4 regions of the Rahnella sp. BIGb0236 genome follow, and region 1 is predicted to be linked to each of the others. Evidence: predicted binding sites of a transcription regulator. Region 1 holds the regulator's gene; each other region holds the start of a gene.
What was found. The regulator CRP, encoded in region 1, controls carbon source genes, mostly activating them, when cyclic AMP is high. The targets are predictions, from matches to a motif close to ATGTGANNNNNNTCACAT.
Positions count from the first base shown of each region.

Region 1 (4,023 bases):
CAGCATGATGGTCAGCAAAATCCAGTACGGTTTGGGCAGATTGAAAAACAGACCGAGGCTGCTGCCAATCGCCAGAATAATGCCCAGACGGGCGGCGTTACGCAGGGCGACGGATTTGAACGAGAGATAACTTTTCAGCGCGGGCCAGAAGGGCAGACGCGGCTGCGTGTTCATCAGGTCACGTTTGTACAACGGGCGCTGTGTGCGTAACAGACGGGCAATGCGGCTGAAATGGTAATAACAAAACTGACCGACCGGATTGTCCGGCGTGCGCGCGGCGATTTTCTCCAGCGCCGCCAGTTCATTCGCCATCGTAAAACGCCCGGATAACCGGTGATAAAGAATGTCGTCGGCGATCACCCGCAGCCGCGCAGAAATCACCTGCGCGTTGCGGCGGATCACCGCCTCGGCATGGCTTTCTTCCACCAGCCTTTGCACTTCTTCCGGCTGATGCAGGCTGACGGTGATGTGCTCCTGCAAATCGAGCGCGACCTGAAAACGCTGAAACAGCCGCTTATGGTGATGATGATGCCCGTGCTGCGGCAGCATGTGCAGTTGCTGGTAGAGCAGGGCAATCAGGTCGATGACTTTCTGCTGGCGCGCCAGTAAGGGCGGCAGGGCGGTTTCGGGATCGGTGTGTTGGGTCAGCAGGCTGTATTTGGCTTCGAAATAATCCGCCAGTTGCAGATAAAGCTGGCTGAGGGTTTCGCGCATCGGCTGTTCTTTGGAGATACGAAACCATAACCAGTTAAACAATCCGTACCAGGCGGTGCCGGCGGCAAATAACACCGGTGCCTGCCACATCGGCCGGATCCCGGCCATGCTCAGCGTGAAGATGGTGGCGACCAGCGCACCGGGCAACAGACGCGCATGCAGCGGGCTGATTTCGCCGGTGACGCCGAGCAACAGGGCCAGAGACAGCATGATCAGCGGCAGGGGAATGTGCCAGTTTTCCAGCATCAGTTGCAGCAGAATGCTGCTCACAGCAAAGAGTGAACCGCCGATCATCAGGCGTTTAAAAAAGCGTTTGTGCGGGGTATCCAGACCGGCGACGTTACAACAGGCCGGACAGAGTGAAAAAAGCAGACCCATTTGCAGGTTGCCGAACAGCCAGCAAATGCCGACAGGCAGGCACAACACCAGCGTCTGGCGCAGCGCGTAATTTATTTCAGGATGGTAAAACAGTCTTCGCCATAGCGTCATGGGTAAAGCTTAGCCCATAAAAAAGGCGCGACAGTGTTCTGCCGCGCCGATTTTTGAGGGATTAACGTGTGCCGTAAACGACAATCGTTTTACCGTGTGCGGAGATCAGGCTCTGATCTTCCAGCATTTTGAGAATACGTCCGACTGTTTCACGTGAACAACCGACGATTTGGCCGATTTCCTGACGGGTGATCTTGATTTGCATCCCGTCCGGATGGGTCATTGCATCAGGCTGTTTAGCCAGATTAAGCAAGGTTTGAGCGATACGGCCTGTTACGTCGAGGAAGGCAAGGTTGCCGACTTTCTCTGACGTCACTTGCAGACGGTTAGCCATCTGCGCGGAAAGACGCATCAGAATATCCGGGTTTACCTGAATCAGCTGGCGGAATTTTTTATACGAAATTTCAGCCACTTCGCAGGCAGTTTTAGCACGTACCCAGGCACTGCGTTCCTGACCTTCTTCGAAGAGTCCCAGCTCGCCGATGAAGTCACCTTGGTTCAGGTAGGACAGTATCATCTCTTTGCCTTCTTCATCTTTAATCAGGACGGCAACCGACCCTTTCACGATGTAGTACAGCGTTTCGGCTTTTTCACCCTGGTGAATCAGCGTACTTTTAGACGGATACTTATGTATATGACAGTGAGACAGGAACCATTCAAGAGTCGGGTCTGTTTGTGGCTTGCCGAGAACCATTTGCTATTATCCTCTGTTGTTATCGCTGCCCAAAATCACAGGGCTCAGAGTTCCCTGTACGGCACTTCAACGTAAAAAGCGCCCTTTCAGCATATAACTCCCCAGAAATGCTGCAAGCGGGTGTCGGAGTGCAACAGCCTGTTTATTGCTGTTATCACCGTGGGTTCTGTTCTTAAACCGCGAAAACCGTCACCGCAATTCACTGGAAAGTATGTTTCGGCTTTGTTTGTAGCACAGGTTTGTGATGCTGTCTTCTGTTGTCTCGCTTCAGCATGATGGCGATCGGGTTACGTTGCCAGATTTTAGGTGAAAGGGTACTCTGAGAGCGGATATCGACAAGTTTATTCACCGGGAGAATAGTTCATGCACGCACGTGTTAAATGGGTTGAAGGGCTGACATTTTTAGGTGAGTCAGCGTCAGGGCATCAGATTTCAATGGATGGCAACGCGGGCGATAAAGCCCCCAGCCCGATGGAAATGCTGCTGATGTCTGCGGGCGGTTGCAGCGCGATCGATGTGGTGTCAATTTTGCAAAAAGGTCGCAACGACGTGCGCGATTGTGAAGTGAAACTGACCTCGCAGCGCCGCGAAGAAGCACCGCGTTTATTCACGCACATCAATCTGCATTTCATCGTCACCGGTAAAGATCTCACCGATAAGATTGTCGAGCGTGCGGTCAGCCTGTCTGCCGAAAAGTACTGCTCCGTGTCCCTGATGCTGGGTAAAGCGGCCACCATCACCCACAGCTTTGAAGTGATCAGCGTCGAATAAGTTACGACCAGTCATGCGCGTGGCACTGGCTGCGCAATAAATCCAAAAATCGCCGCGCGGCAAACGTCAGCGGCGATTTTTGCGAGTAAAGCACACAGTATTCTGCCTGCGGCAGGGTATCGATATTGAGCACACTCAACCTTTCTTCCAGCCCAAACGGCGCTTTCATCGCCCGCGCCACAATGGTCAGATAATCAGACTGCAACACCATATTTAGCCCGCACACCACCGAATCTGTATGCACCGGCATTTCCGCTGCCGGCTGATGAAATCCTCCCATCGATATCCTGATTTGCTGGTAATACCCCATATCCGTTTCGGGCAACAGCCAGCGCGCATCCTGTAATTCCGCCAGAGTTGTGGCGTCTGCCAGCGGATGTCCACGCCGGGCGATAACGCAGAAAGGGGCGCTGAACAGCGGCTCACGCACCAGATCTTCCAGCGGAAATCCCGGTCCGGCGGTGCCGACCGCGAAATCCAGTTTCCCTTCGCGCAGTGCAGGTAACAACGTGGAAAGTTGCCCCTCTTTGATCAGCAGTTTGGACTGCGGAAACTGCGTCTTAAATTCTCCTGCCAGTCCGGGAAAAACCGTCAGCGCCAGCAGCGATGAAAATCCAATGGCGACGGAGCCCTGCGAATATTGTTCGATCTGGCGAATTTCATCGGCGGCGCGCTCAAGTTCTTCGAGGATAAATTGCATACGCTGCGCAAATGCACGCCCCGTTTCGGTCAGCGTCATCCCCTGATTACCACGCACAATCAACTGCGTATCGAGCGTTTGTTCCAGTTCACGCAATGTTCTGCTGACCGCCGGTTGTGACTGATTCAACGCCCGCGCCGCGCCGCGAATACTGCCGCTGCGGATAACCTGCTGGAAAACCTTCAGTTGCTGTAATTTCGGCAAATAGCGCATCACGATCCCTATCAGTAAAAAGCATCACCCGCCCAAAAATTGCATCTTATGGTCAGGCTGTAAAGCTGATAGCGTCAGGATTGAGAAAAATAATATGTTGTTATTCAGTTGATTACGTGACGCATGTCGCATTTTACGATTCATCCGGCAGTGAGAAAATCTGACGTGGTGATAACAAAAAGGGATATCCGCTATGAAAAGTCGTTCCCTGATGATCTTCCTGCTATTTGTCGGTTACGCCGTGGTGTATATCGATAAAACAGTGATGGGCTTTGCGCTGCTGCCCATCGAGCGCGAATTTAATCTGCAACCTGAACAGCTGGGGTATATCACCGGCATTTTCTTCCTGGCCTATTCGCTGTTTCAGATCCCCGCGGGCTGGCTGAATGACCGGTTCGGCTACAAAAAAGTGCTCGGCATGTCGCTGTTCTTGCTGGGCGGC
Region 1 covers NZ_SOAO01000004.1:365,362-369,384, forward strand. The annotation lists gene EDF78_RS11315 (YccS/YhfK family putative transporter) at 1-1,203, opposite strand, end outside; gene crp (cAMP-activated global transcriptional regulator CRP) at 1,265-1,897, opposite strand; gene EDF78_RS11325 (OsmC family protein) at 2,261-2,668, shown strand; gene EDF78_RS11330 (LysR substrate-binding domain-containing protein) at 2,670-3,581, opposite strand; gene EDF78_RS11335 (MFS transporter) at 3,775-4,023, shown strand, end outside.

Region 2 (4,023 bases), on a different contig from region 1:
CCGATGCGACAAAAATGTCGTAAAGCTTATAAACCACAAAAAAGACAATCAGGGGAAGAAAATCGAGGAGCTGCTTCATACTTCATTCCATGTTTTATGTATGGGATGACTATACCGGATTCAAATCGCGGACAAAAGAAAAGGGCGCCGGAGCGCCCCTGAAAAACGTATGTCTATATTATGCTTGTAATTTCATGTAAAGACGGAACATATAAATCAGCATAAAGGCGCTGATCATGTTGCTTAATGCGCCGAGGATCACCGCACCGAGCATCGGATTTAACGCGCTCAGTACGCCAACAAACAGCATCAGAACCACCTGAGCCACGATCCACAGCATCACCGCCGGCGCAACCAGACGCACATTACTGAAGGATAACCGGGTACTCATGCCCAGCGCGCGAAAGACGCCGACATTCTCTTTACAGGCAATCACCGGCGACATCGCCCAGGCGATGGCCACCAGGAAAGCAGGCACCAGCAACAGCGCAAGACCGAAGCGGAACATAATGCTGCAAATAAACAGCAGGATGATCAGACGCGGCAGCACCGGCAGCGACGCGGTCATGACCTGAACAACACTGGCCCGAACGCCCTGAGACACCAGCTGAACCAGCGTTAGTACGCCCCCGACCAGAATGACATTCCCGGCCAGTGTGGAAAACAGCGCCGCCAGGCTGTAACGGAAAATCGCGCTTTGCTGCTCAGGCGTGATCTGCTGTTCAAGATACCCCATCATATCGCCGACGCTCATCCCCGTGATATTGCTCATCAGTTGCCCGATAGCGTCGACCTGCTCTGCGGAAGGACTCAATATCCAGCTCAAAATGACGGTAATTAATGCGGCCAGAACGGACAGCGCGAAAACGCTACCCAACTGATTACGCATAAAATTATAACTGTCACGGTACAATGTACTGGCCGTGATAGACATGGACGCTCCTTGGCAAAAAGCAAAAATCAATAAGGCGGCGATTGTACCCTTTAAATGCCCCCCGCCGATAGTTTTGCGCTGACTTCCTGTCAATCTGCCTGATGAATCTCTGCTTATACGCAGGTGACATGCCACAGATCTGACGGTGTGGCATCCATCTCCAGCGGCGGCAGACCATATTGTGCACGCGCGCGGTCACAGGCGGAATTGGCGACGCCATTCAATCCAGACTGATTGAACTCCCGGCACGGTGACGGGCGGTTAAGGTAAACGGAGCAGGAAACCGACTGTCCCACTTCACCTTTCAGGGCGATGCAGCGCGGGCGTTTACTGTTCGTCCCCTGCATACAACTCATAAAAGGAGTGACCTGCTCGGTCAAAGCTTGCGGAACCACGCCGCCGGCCTCTTCAGATTCAGCCCAATAAAATGAAACGCGGAAATAGGCGCAGCACGCGCCACAGGTCATACAGGGATTGTTAATTTCGCTCATCTTGGGAAGCCGCCGACTCCTTACGGCACCAAACCAAAACCAACAGTGAACAAGCAAAGTACGCAGCGTCATTTTTTTTAGCAACTGAAATATCACCTGTTAACAAAACAACAAAATCTCCTCATTTTTGATGCAGATCAATTCCTTTGTTTTTATAGATTTAGATCGCTTTGCGGAAGATGCATTTTCTGACTTTTTGTTTTAAAGATGTGATCCGGCATTGATCAAACCATACCAAAGAGTAGGTATCATTCGCGCGGTTGATAAATAATCCACACAAAGGAAAGGGATAATGAAAGCAGCATATTGGGCATTAGTCGCAGCAGCGGCATTTCCGGCAGTCGCGAGTGCACATCAGGCAGGGGATGTGATTTTTCGTGTAGGGACAGCGACCGTTCGTCCAACCGAAGGGTCAGACAACGTGCTGGGGCTGGGATCGTTTAATATCAATAATAATACTCAGATGGGGTTAACGCTGGGGTACATGTTTACCGACAATATCGGGATGGAGTTACTGGCCGCCACGCCGTTCCAGCATAAAGTCGGACTGAAAAGCACCGGCACCATTGCGGAAGTGAAACAGTTACCTCCGTCCCTGATGGCGCAGTATTACTTCGGTGACAGGCAGGACAAATTGCGTCCGTACCTCGGTGTGGGCATCAACTACACCACGTTCTTCGACACGGATTTCAACCAGACCGGGCGCGATGCCGGGCTGTCTGATTTAAGCGTCAAAGATTCCTGGGGTGTGGCCACCCAGGCCGGTCTCGATTACAACCTGGACGACAACTGGTTAATCAACATGTCTGTCTGGTGGATGGATATTGATACCGAGGTGAAATTCAAAGCCGGTGGTGAGCAGCAAAACATCAACACCCGGATCGATCCCTGGGTCTTTATGTTTGGCGTCGGCTATCGTTTCTGAGTCTTCAGCCCGCGCATAAAAAAAGAGGCGCTTCTGCGCCTCTTCGCTGTGTCACCCGTTCTGTTTCAGGCTACTTCACCCGCATGTCATTCTCAATCGAACGAACCCCGGCCACGCCGCGCGTCACTTCTACCGCACGGTTTGCATCTGCTGTCGAGGTGACAAAACCACTCAGCTGAACACGGCCTTTAAAGGTCTCGACGCTGATTTCCGTGGACTTGATGGTCTTATCTGCCAGCAGCGCGGATTTCACTTTGGTGGTGACCACGGTGTCATCAATGTAGCCACCGGTTCCTTCTGATTTTTTAGTAGGCGCACAGGCTGCAACGGCCATGACCACAACAGCTGCCATGCAGAATGCGGACAATGTTTTGAATAGCTTCATAAATAACTCTCCATGCTTTGTTATAAAACCAAAAGAAACGACCTGCAGACACTCAGACAGGCGATAGCCGCAATGGCCGTATTATCATAGGCCTGATGAGTAGTTTGAGTTTGGTTTATTGATGGCGTTAATACAAATAAATCGAAGTAAAAAAGCGTAAGAATTTAAAAAGAAACAGAACGTTAGCGGGTTCAGCCACGAACGTTCTGTTCAGGGGAGGTTATGCGCGGGTGGCGGCTTTCATTTCACTGACGAAACGGGAAAGCTGTGCCAGCATTTCTGAAGGCTGATGTTGATTGTTTTCGATAATACGCACGGTCGCCGAGCCGGAAATCGCGCCCGCCGCACCGGCAGCCAGGGTTTCCTTCACCTGTGAAGGTTCGGAAATCCCAAAGCCCTGCAATGGCGGTGCTGCGTTATATTCACGAAGCTTATCAACCAGATGATTCAGCGGAGTCAGCGCACGTTTTTCCGTCCCCGTTACGCCTGCGCGGGAAAGCAGATAGGTATAACCCCGGCCATGAGAGGAAATCTCACGCAGCAAATCATCGGATGCATTCGGCGGGCAGATGAAGATTGGCGCGATACCGTGGCGCAATGCGGCAGCACGGAACGGCGCGGATTCTTCAAATGGCACGTCGGCAACCAGCACGGAATCCACACCCACTTCGGCGCAACGCTGATAGAAGGTTTCGATGCCGTTGTGGAAGACCAGATTGGCGTACATCAGCAGACCAATCGGAATATCAGGATGCTTTTCGCGGATGCGCGCCAGCATGTTGAAACACTGCGTCGGCGTCACACCGGCGGCGAAAGCGCGCAGGTTGGCGTTCTGGATTGTCGGGCCATCCGCCAGCGGATCAGAGAACGGAATGCCCAGTTCCAGCGCATCGGCACCGGCTTCAATCAGCGTGTCGATAATGGACAGTGACAGCTCAACGCCCGGATCGCCCAGCGTAACGAAAGGAACAAATGCGCCTTCTTTTTTGCTTTCCAGACGCTTGAATAATTGCTGATAACGTTCCATTAAATTTCTCCCCGGGCAGTCAGGATGTCATGTACGGTGAAAATATCTTTGTCGCCGCGGCCGGACAGGTTCACCACCAGAATTTGTTCTTTCTCCGGGGTTTCCTTGATCAGTTTCAGCGCGTAAGCCAGCGCATGTGACGATTCCAGCGCAGGAATGATCCCTTCGTGACGGGACAGTTCTTTAAAGGCTTCCAGGGCTTCATCATCGGTAATCGACACGTATTCCGCGCGGCCGGTGCTGTTGAGGAAGGCGTGCTGC
Region 2 covers NZ_SOAO01000008.1:18,612-22,634, reverse strand. The annotation lists gene EDF78_RS16405 (septation protein A) at 1-79, opposite strand, end outside; gene EDF78_RS16400 (YciC family protein) at 179-934, opposite strand; gene EDF78_RS16395 (YkgJ family cysteine cluster protein) at 1,048-1,425, opposite strand; gene ompW (outer membrane protein OmpW) at 1,718-2,350, shown strand; gene EDF78_RS16385 (BON domain-containing protein) at 2,421-2,735, opposite strand; gene trpA (tryptophan synthase subunit alpha) at 2,956-3,762, opposite strand; gene trpB (tryptophan synthase subunit beta) at 3,762-4,023, opposite strand, start outside.
Region 2: the regulator CRP is predicted to act here: its motif matches at 1,551-1,568, upstream of ompW (outer membrane protein OmpW).

Region 3 (4,023 bases), on a different contig from region 1:
GTATCGTTCATGCGCGCGGCGCAGCGGCACATGGCTACTTCCAGCCATACCGCAATATGAAAGACGTCACCAAAGCCAGTTTCCTTTCCGATCCCGAAAAGAAAACGCCGGTCTTTGTGCGCTTTTCTACCGTACAAGGCTCCCGTGGTTCGGCAGATACCGTCCGTGATATCCGCGGCTGGGCGACCAAATTTTACACGGATGAAGGGATTTATGATCTGGTGGGCAACAATACGCCGGTGTTCTTTATTCAGGATGCGCATAAATTCCCGGACTTTGTGCATGCGGTCAAACCCGAGCCGCACAACGAAATTCCGCAGGGCGCGAGTGCGCATGATTCCTTATGGGATTACGTTTCCCTGCAACCGGAAACCTTGCATAACATTTTCTGGGCGATGTCTGACCGCGGCATTCCGCGCAGTTACCGCACAATGGAAGGGTTTGGTATCCATACGTTCCGCTTCGTGAATGCTGAAGGAAAAGCCACGTTTGTCCGCTTCCACTGGAAACCGGTGGCCGGAAAAGCCTCGCTGTTATGGGATGAGGCACAGAAACTGGCCGGGAAGGATGCCGATTTCCACCGCCGTGATTTGTGGGAAGCCATCGAAGCGGGGGATTACCCGGAATACGAACTGGGGGTTCAGCTGATCTCCGAAGAAGACGAGTTCAAATTTGATTTCGACCTGCTCGACCCGACCAAGCTGATCCCGGAAAAACTGGTGCCGGTGGAGTTGATTGGCAAAATGGTGCTTAACCGTAATCCCGATAATTTCTTTGCCGAAACTGAGCAGGCCGCATTCCATCCGGGGCATATCGTGCCCGGCATTGATTTCACCAATGATCCGCTGTTACAGGGGCGTCTGTTCTCTTACACGGATACGCAAATCAGCCGTCTGGGCGGGCCGAATTTCCATGAAATTCCGATTAACCGTCCGACCTGCCCTTACCACAACTTCCAGCGTGACGGCATGCACCGGCAGGATGTGGATACTAATCCGGCGAACTATGAGCCGAACTCCATCAACAATAACTGGCCGAGGGAAACGCCTCCCGCAGCGTCCGGCGGCGGCTTTGAAAGCTATCCGGAACGGGTGGATGCAGAGAAAATCCGCCAGCGCAGCCCGTCCTTTGCCGAGTATTACGCCCACCCGCGTCTGTTCTGGCTGAGTCAGACCACGACGGAGCAGGATCATATTGTCGGCGCCTTCTCCTTTGAACTGTCAAAAGTCGTGCGACCTTATATCCGCGAGCGGGTTGTGGATCTGCTGGCGCATGTTGATCAGGAACTGGCGCAGAAAGTGGCGAAAAATCTGGGTATTACGTTGTCGGCCGATACCCTGAAAATCAAACCACCGAAGCCCGTGAATGGCCTGAAAAACGATCCGTCGCTGAGCCTGTATGCCAGCGGTAAAGGCACGATCAAAGGGCGTCAGGTGGCGATATTGCTGGGTGAAGGCGTGAATGCAGCAGATGTTCTGGAAACCTTGCAGGCGCTTCAGGCTGCCGGTGTGCATCCGAAACTGCTTGGCAGTCATATGGGGAATGTGACGGCCGATGACGGATCATCCTTGCCGGTTGATGCCACCTTTGCCGGTGCGCCTTCCATTTCCGTCGATGCCGTCATTGTTCCGCACGGGCATATCGATGCGTTACTGATGAACGGTGATGCGCGGCATTATCTGCTTGAAGCCTATAAGCATCTGAAAGTCATCGGGTTAAGTGGTGATGCGCGCCGCTTCAAATCACTTCTTGGGCTGACGGATGATGTGCCGGAAGAAGGCGTTGTCGAAGGCGAAAAAGCCGAAGGCGCATTACTGAAAACCTTCCTCGAAGACATGCATAAACACCGGATCTGGTCGCGCAGCGCGGCGGCAGAAGCCGTCCCTGCCTGATTGTGTTCCGCGTTAACTGAAAAACAGGCAACCTTCGCAAAGGAGGTTGCCTGTTTATTCTTTCCGCAATCGCCTGTTAATTTGTGATGCTTGTCACAAATTAAATGTATGCGCAATTCTTGTTGTTACATCATAGTGACGGTCGTCACGAAATAACGTCACAATGTTCAGTACAGTTGCCGGGTGTTCCTCCTGCCAATAAATGACCTTACACACAGAGGAGTTTGTTATGTCTCAGCCTGAAGTTTTCCACCTTGGCCTGGCCAAAAAAGATTTAAACGGCGCGACGCTGGCGATTGTGCCCGGCGATCCTGAGCGCGTGGAAAAAATTGCCAAACTGATGGAAAATCCGGTTCGTCTGGCTTCCCACCGCGAATTTACCTCATGGCGTGCTGAGCTTGATGGCAAATCTGTGATTGTTTGCTCAACCGGTATTGGTGGCCCTTCAACCTCTATCGCGGTGGAAGAACTGGCTCAGCTGGGGATTCGTACCTTCCTGCGTGTCGGTACCACAGGGGCGATCCAGCCACACATCAATGTGGGCGACGTTCTGGTGACAACTGCTGCCGTTCGCCTTGATGGCGCGAGCCTGCACTTTGCGCCGATGGAATTCCCGGCCGTGGCCGATTTTGCCTGTACCACCGCGCTGGTTGCTGCGGCTGAAGCCGTGGGCGCCGCCACTCATATTGGCGTTACCGCCTCTTCTGACACCTTCTATCCGGGTCAGGAACGTTATGACACCTTCTCCGGCCGCGTTGTCCGTCGCTTCAAAGAATCGATGAAAGAGTGGCAGGAAATGGGCGTCATGAACTACGAAATGGAATCTGCAACCTTGCTGACCATGTGTGCAAGCCAGGGCCTGCGCGCCGGGATGGTGGCCGGTGTCATCGTGAACCGTACGCAGCAGGAAATCCCTAATGCGGAAACCATGAAGAAGACCGAAAGCCATGCGGTGAAGATTGTTGTAGAAGCGGCTCGCCGACTTATCTGATTTCCCGTCATCCTTCGAGCCGCAGGTGCGTTGGCTGCTCTCGCGAACCCGAATCACTGACTAATGTCAGCTCATCGGGATTCGTTCGGTTGCCGTCTTCCTGCAACTCGAATGATTTAGGGAAAGGATCGGATTATAAAGAAACTACATCATAGTGATGGGCTGCCGCTGGCGGCCCATTTTTTTGTCCTGTTAAGCAGATCTGTTAAGGTCATGTTAGTAATACATCTGGAATAATTGATGCATTCCGGCTTCGTATCCCTGACAAAAGGAACTGTATTTTTGACTGTTCATGACCTTCTTGAGTACACCACGACCTTTATCCGTGCGCATCAGGTGTGGGCTGCACCCATCGTTTTCTTTCTGGCTTTTGGTGAGTCTCTGGCATTTCTTTCCCTGTTGCTTCCTGCGACGTTTATCTTATTAGGGCTGGGTGCGCTGATTGGCGAAACCGGCATTCCTTTCTGGCCCGTCTGTGCCGCCGCCGCTGCGGGGGCTTTCTTCGGCGACTGGCTTTCCTACTGGGTGGGCGCACATTATCAGGATCGCGTTGGTCACTTCTGGCCTTTCTCCCGCCATCCGCAGATGTTGGTTCGCGGACATGCGTTCTTTGAAAAATGGGGCATGCCGGGTGCGTTTATCGGCCGTTTCTTCGGCCCGCTGCGCGCCGTTGTGCCGCTGGTGGCCGGTATCTGTGGTATGCCACAGAAATATTTCCAGATTGCCAATGTCACCTCTGCGCTGATCTGGGCGTTTGGCATTCTGGCACCCGGTGCTTTCGGCATTCAGTGGCTGAGCCGCTGGTTTTGAATCCTGCTCCCTGTGGCTGACCGCGGCAAGAGGGTAACGGCAAAGAAATTCCCTTTTGGAAGACGTCTCGCAAAGGCTCAATGCAACAGAAAATAGACTGGACATCCATACAGCATGACATTACCTTGGCCGCAAGAGACTTTAAGAGGGAAATCGCGTGGATATCAGCATTCTGACAGCCCTGGGGGCGGGGTTAACGAGCTTACTGGTGGGCTGGCTGATCGCAAGTTTGCGACTACAGCAACAGCAGACGGAGTATGAAACGCAGCATCGTTTGCTGGAGCAATCGCTGGAACAAGCCAAAGCGGAAAATGACACGCATAAAAATGA
Region 3 covers NZ_SOAO01000017.1:19,073-23,095, reverse strand. The annotation lists gene katE (catalase HPII) at 1-1,892, shown strand, start outside; gene udp (uridine phosphorylase) at 2,122-2,883, shown strand; gene EDF78_RS23080 (DedA family protein) at 3,166-3,693, shown strand; gene rmuC (DNA recombination protein RmuC) at 3,851-4,023, shown strand, end outside.
Region 3: the regulator CRP is predicted to act here: its motif matches at 1,974-1,991, upstream of udp (uridine phosphorylase).

Region 4 (4,023 bases), on a different contig from region 1:
CTAAACGCGGTAAAGGCCGTCAGAGAAATGGCGCAACCGATCGCCAGAGGCAGATTCGCCCACAGCCCCATCAGCAGGGAGCCAAAACCGGCGACCAGACAGGTCGCGACAAACACCGCCGTTGGCGAGAAGCCCGCTTTGCCGAGCATTGAGGGCACCACAATGACCGAATACACCATCGCCAGAAACGTGGTTAAACCGGCGATCACTTCCTGACGGACATTACTGCCACGCGCACTGATTTTGAAAAAAGCATCAAGCGGGCCTTTTGGCGCAATTGCGCGGCCCGCCTGAGGTTGTTGACTCGACATGGAAAATCCTCTGAATGTCTTTACTGATTAGCCGGCGTGGTCATTATGAAACCGTTTCTGCACGTTCACTTCCATATTTGTCGCCTGACATCGCCGAAAACAGCGTCAGAACGGCAAGGCAAACGTTTAACTCGCATCGCGTGTGGCGGGACAAAAATTAACGCAAACGATTATCCGGCCTTTGGTACTCCCATTTCAACTCCGTTCGCCGACAATTTACCGTTGTCCGGTCAATAAAAACGCGGTTGTGGTGGAAATTTACCCGTTGAAGAAAAGTGAGACGCAAAAGGCAAAAAAGACAGGAAAGAAAAAATAACAGGAGATTTATTAAGGTTTATTTTTTCGACACGTTCATTGCATAAAAAACTGCCCGCCATGAACGTGTCGAAATATAAAAATGCAGAATGGGATTAACGCAAGATAGTAAACGGCCCGCCACTTTCCAGCGCCTTCTGATAGGCCGGACGCGCCGTTATATTCGCCAGCCAGGCATTGAGTCGCGGATATTTTCCCAAACCGGCGCGGGCATTGATCGCTTCTATCGGGAAACTCATCTGAATATCTGCCGCGCTGAACTGATAACCGGCGAAATAAGGATGCGTGGTCAGATGCTGTTCCAGATAATCCATGTGGGTATAAATCTGCTTATCCAGATAGTTTTTCTGTACGCCCTGCCCGATCGCGCCGGCGACCGGACGGATCAGCCACGGCATCGGCGGTTTGCCCAGACGGCTGAAAATCAGCTTCATCACCAGCAACGGCATCAGCGAACCTTCCGCATAATGCATCCAGTAACGGTATTGCTGACGTTCGGCAAAAGCGGCCGGTTTCAGCGTGCCCGCCTCATCGTACACTTCCTGCAGGTATTCAATGATGGCACCGGATTCCGCGAGGATCATGCCGCTGTCCTCCAGCACCGGTGATTTGCCCAGCGGATGGACTTTTTTCAGCGATTCCGGCGCCAGCATGGATTTTTTATCCCGCTGATAACGCTGGATTTCATAAGGGACGCCCAGCTCTTCGAGCATCCATAAGATTCGCTGTGATCGTGAATTATCCAAATGATGCACTGTTAACATAAAGGTATTCTGCCCCGTTTGATTTAATTATTTGTTAACTATAGACAACGCTTTCAAAACCCGTATCACAAATACATTAAAAACCCTGCTATTTATCGGGTTTATTTGCGCCAGAATCTTTTTATTTGATTAAAATCACTTACGGATTAATCTTAATTACATGAAAAAAATAATCGTAACTTCATTCGCCTTTAATAACTCTTAATGCCATTATCGCCGGATAAAAAATCAGCCCGTCGCTTTCGACTCTATGTTTGTGGAGCCTCACATGTTTTCCAGTAATTACAACAATGTGCTCGTTATGTTTTCGTTCATTGTTGCAATGCTTGCCTCTTATACCGCACTTGATATGGCTGGCCGGGTTGCCACCACGGAGGGAAGGGCTTCCCGACTTTGGTTAATTGGTGGCGCCATTGCAATGGGTATCGGTATCTGGTCGATGCATTTTATCGGCATGCTGGCCTTTAATTCTGCGATGCCAATGGGTTACGACCCGGTCATTACCCTGCTTTCCATGTTTATCGCCATCATTTCGTCAGCCTTTGCGCTGTGGCTGGTGTGTCTGCAGGAATTACCGGTCAGACGGTTACTGGCGGGGGCCTTGCTGATGGGCGGTGGCATTGCCGCGATGCATTACACCGGTATGTCGGCGATGCTGATGATGCCGCCGATTGTTTACGATTACCGCTGGGTCGCGTTATCGGTGGCGGTGGCGATTGTCGCCTCCGGTGCGGCGCTGTGGATGGCATTCCATTTACGTCAGCAGTCGCCTAACGTGCGCCTGTTGCGCATCAGCGCCGCAGTGGTGATGGGCACGGCCATTGTCGGCATGCATTACATCGGTATGGCCGCCGCCGAATTTCCGATGGACAGCCACAGCATGGCGGCATTCAGCGGCGTGGACAATAACTGGCTGGCGTTGCTGGTGATTGTGGTCACGCTGGCCATTCTGGCGATCACGCTGATCATTTCCATTCTGGATGGCCGTATGCAGGCCCGCACGTCGATTCTGGCATCGTCACTGGCGCAGGCCAACCGCGAGCTGACGCAACTGGCGCTGCATGACAATCTCACCCGGTTGCCGAACCGTCTGTTGCTGGAAGACCGTCTCAGTCAGGCGTTTCAGAAAGCCTCTCGCGGCGAATCACAGTTTGCGGTGTTGTTCCTCGATCTCGACGGATTTAAAGCCGTGAACGATGCTTTCGGCCATCACATCGGTGATCAGCTGCTGATTTCCGTTACCGAGCGCCTGAAATCTCAGCTGCGTGCGACGGATACACTGGCGCGACTGGGGGGCGATGAATTTGTGCTGCTGGTTGAGATCACCGAGCCGACCGACGCGTCGCAGCTGGCCGATAAACTGGTGCATCTGATTGCGCGTCCGTTCTATGTGTCCCGCTACGAACTGCTGGTGTCCGCCAGCGTGGGCATTGCGGTGTATCCGGGCGATGGCGAGAATGAGCGCGAGCTGATGCTCAATGCCGACGCCGCGATGTACCACACCAAGAATTCAGGCCGTAACGGACACAGTTTCTTCCAGCCGTCGATGAACGCCAATGCGCAGAACCAGTTGCAGATGCTCAATGATTTGCGTCTGGCGCTGGAACACCACGAATTGCGTCTGCACTATCAGCCAAAATTTATCGCGCCTTACGGGCCGGTCAGCGGTTTCGAGGCGCTGTTACGCTGGGAGCGCGACGGCAAAACCCTCAGCCCGGATGTGTTCCTGCCGCTGGCGGAAAAAACCGGTCTGATTATTCCCATCGGTGAATGGGTGCTGAACGAAGCCTGCCGCCAGTTGCGCGAATGGCATCTGCAGGGGCATACGCAATGGACGGTGGCGGTGAATTTATCCACGTTGCAGTTTGAGCAGACCAATCTGGTGGAAATGGTGATTGATACCATTGAGCGCCATCAGATCCCGCCTGAAATGCTGACGCTGGAAGTGACCGAAACCACCGCGATGCGCAATCCCGATGTGAGCGTGGAAATTCTGGAGCGTCTGACGCAATACGGCGTTAAAGCCTCGATTGATGATTTCGGTACCGGCTATTCCAGCCTGCTGTATCTGAAACGTCTGCCCGCCAGCGAGCTGAAAATCGACGGTGCCTTCATTAACGATCTGATTGCCGGCAGTGAAGACGCCAGCATCGTGTCGGCGATCATTGCCCTCGGCCAGACCCTCAACCTGAAAGTGGTGGCCGAAGGGGTGGAAACCACCCAGCAGCAGGATTTCCTGACCCAGCTGGGCTGCGACACCTTGCAGGGCTATCTGCTGGGACGTCCGATGACGCCACAACAGATTGCCCAGCATCCCGATTCAGACTGGGAACCGCAGATCACCATTACGCAAAAAGTCTGACGCGCCCTGCTCAGACGGCCGCCGTGCGGAAGAAACGCACGGCGTTGCGCAATTCGACACTTTGCTCCGTCAGGGATTGCGCCGCGGCCGCCGCCTGTTCGACCAGCGCGGCGTTCTGTTGCGTCACCCGGTCCATCTGATCGACTGCAATCCCCACTTCATGAATACCGGTGTGCTGCTCCGAGCTTGCCGTCGAAATTTCGCTGACAATTCCCGCCACCTTATTCACCGAACTGACAATCTCGTTCATGGCTTTACTGGCGCGATCGGC
Region 4 covers NZ_SOAO01000010.1:97,031-101,053, forward strand. The annotation lists gene EDF78_RS18640 (NCS2 family permease) at 1-311, opposite strand, end outside; gene EDF78_RS18645 (glutathione S-transferase) at 722-1,390, opposite strand; gene EDF78_RS18650 (bifunctional diguanylate cyclase/phosphodiesterase) at 1,659-3,752, shown strand; gene EDF78_RS18655 (methyl-accepting chemotaxis protein) at 3,763-4,023, opposite strand, start outside.
Region 4: the regulator CRP is predicted to act here: its motif matches at 1,514-1,531, upstream of EDF78_RS18645 (glutathione S-transferase).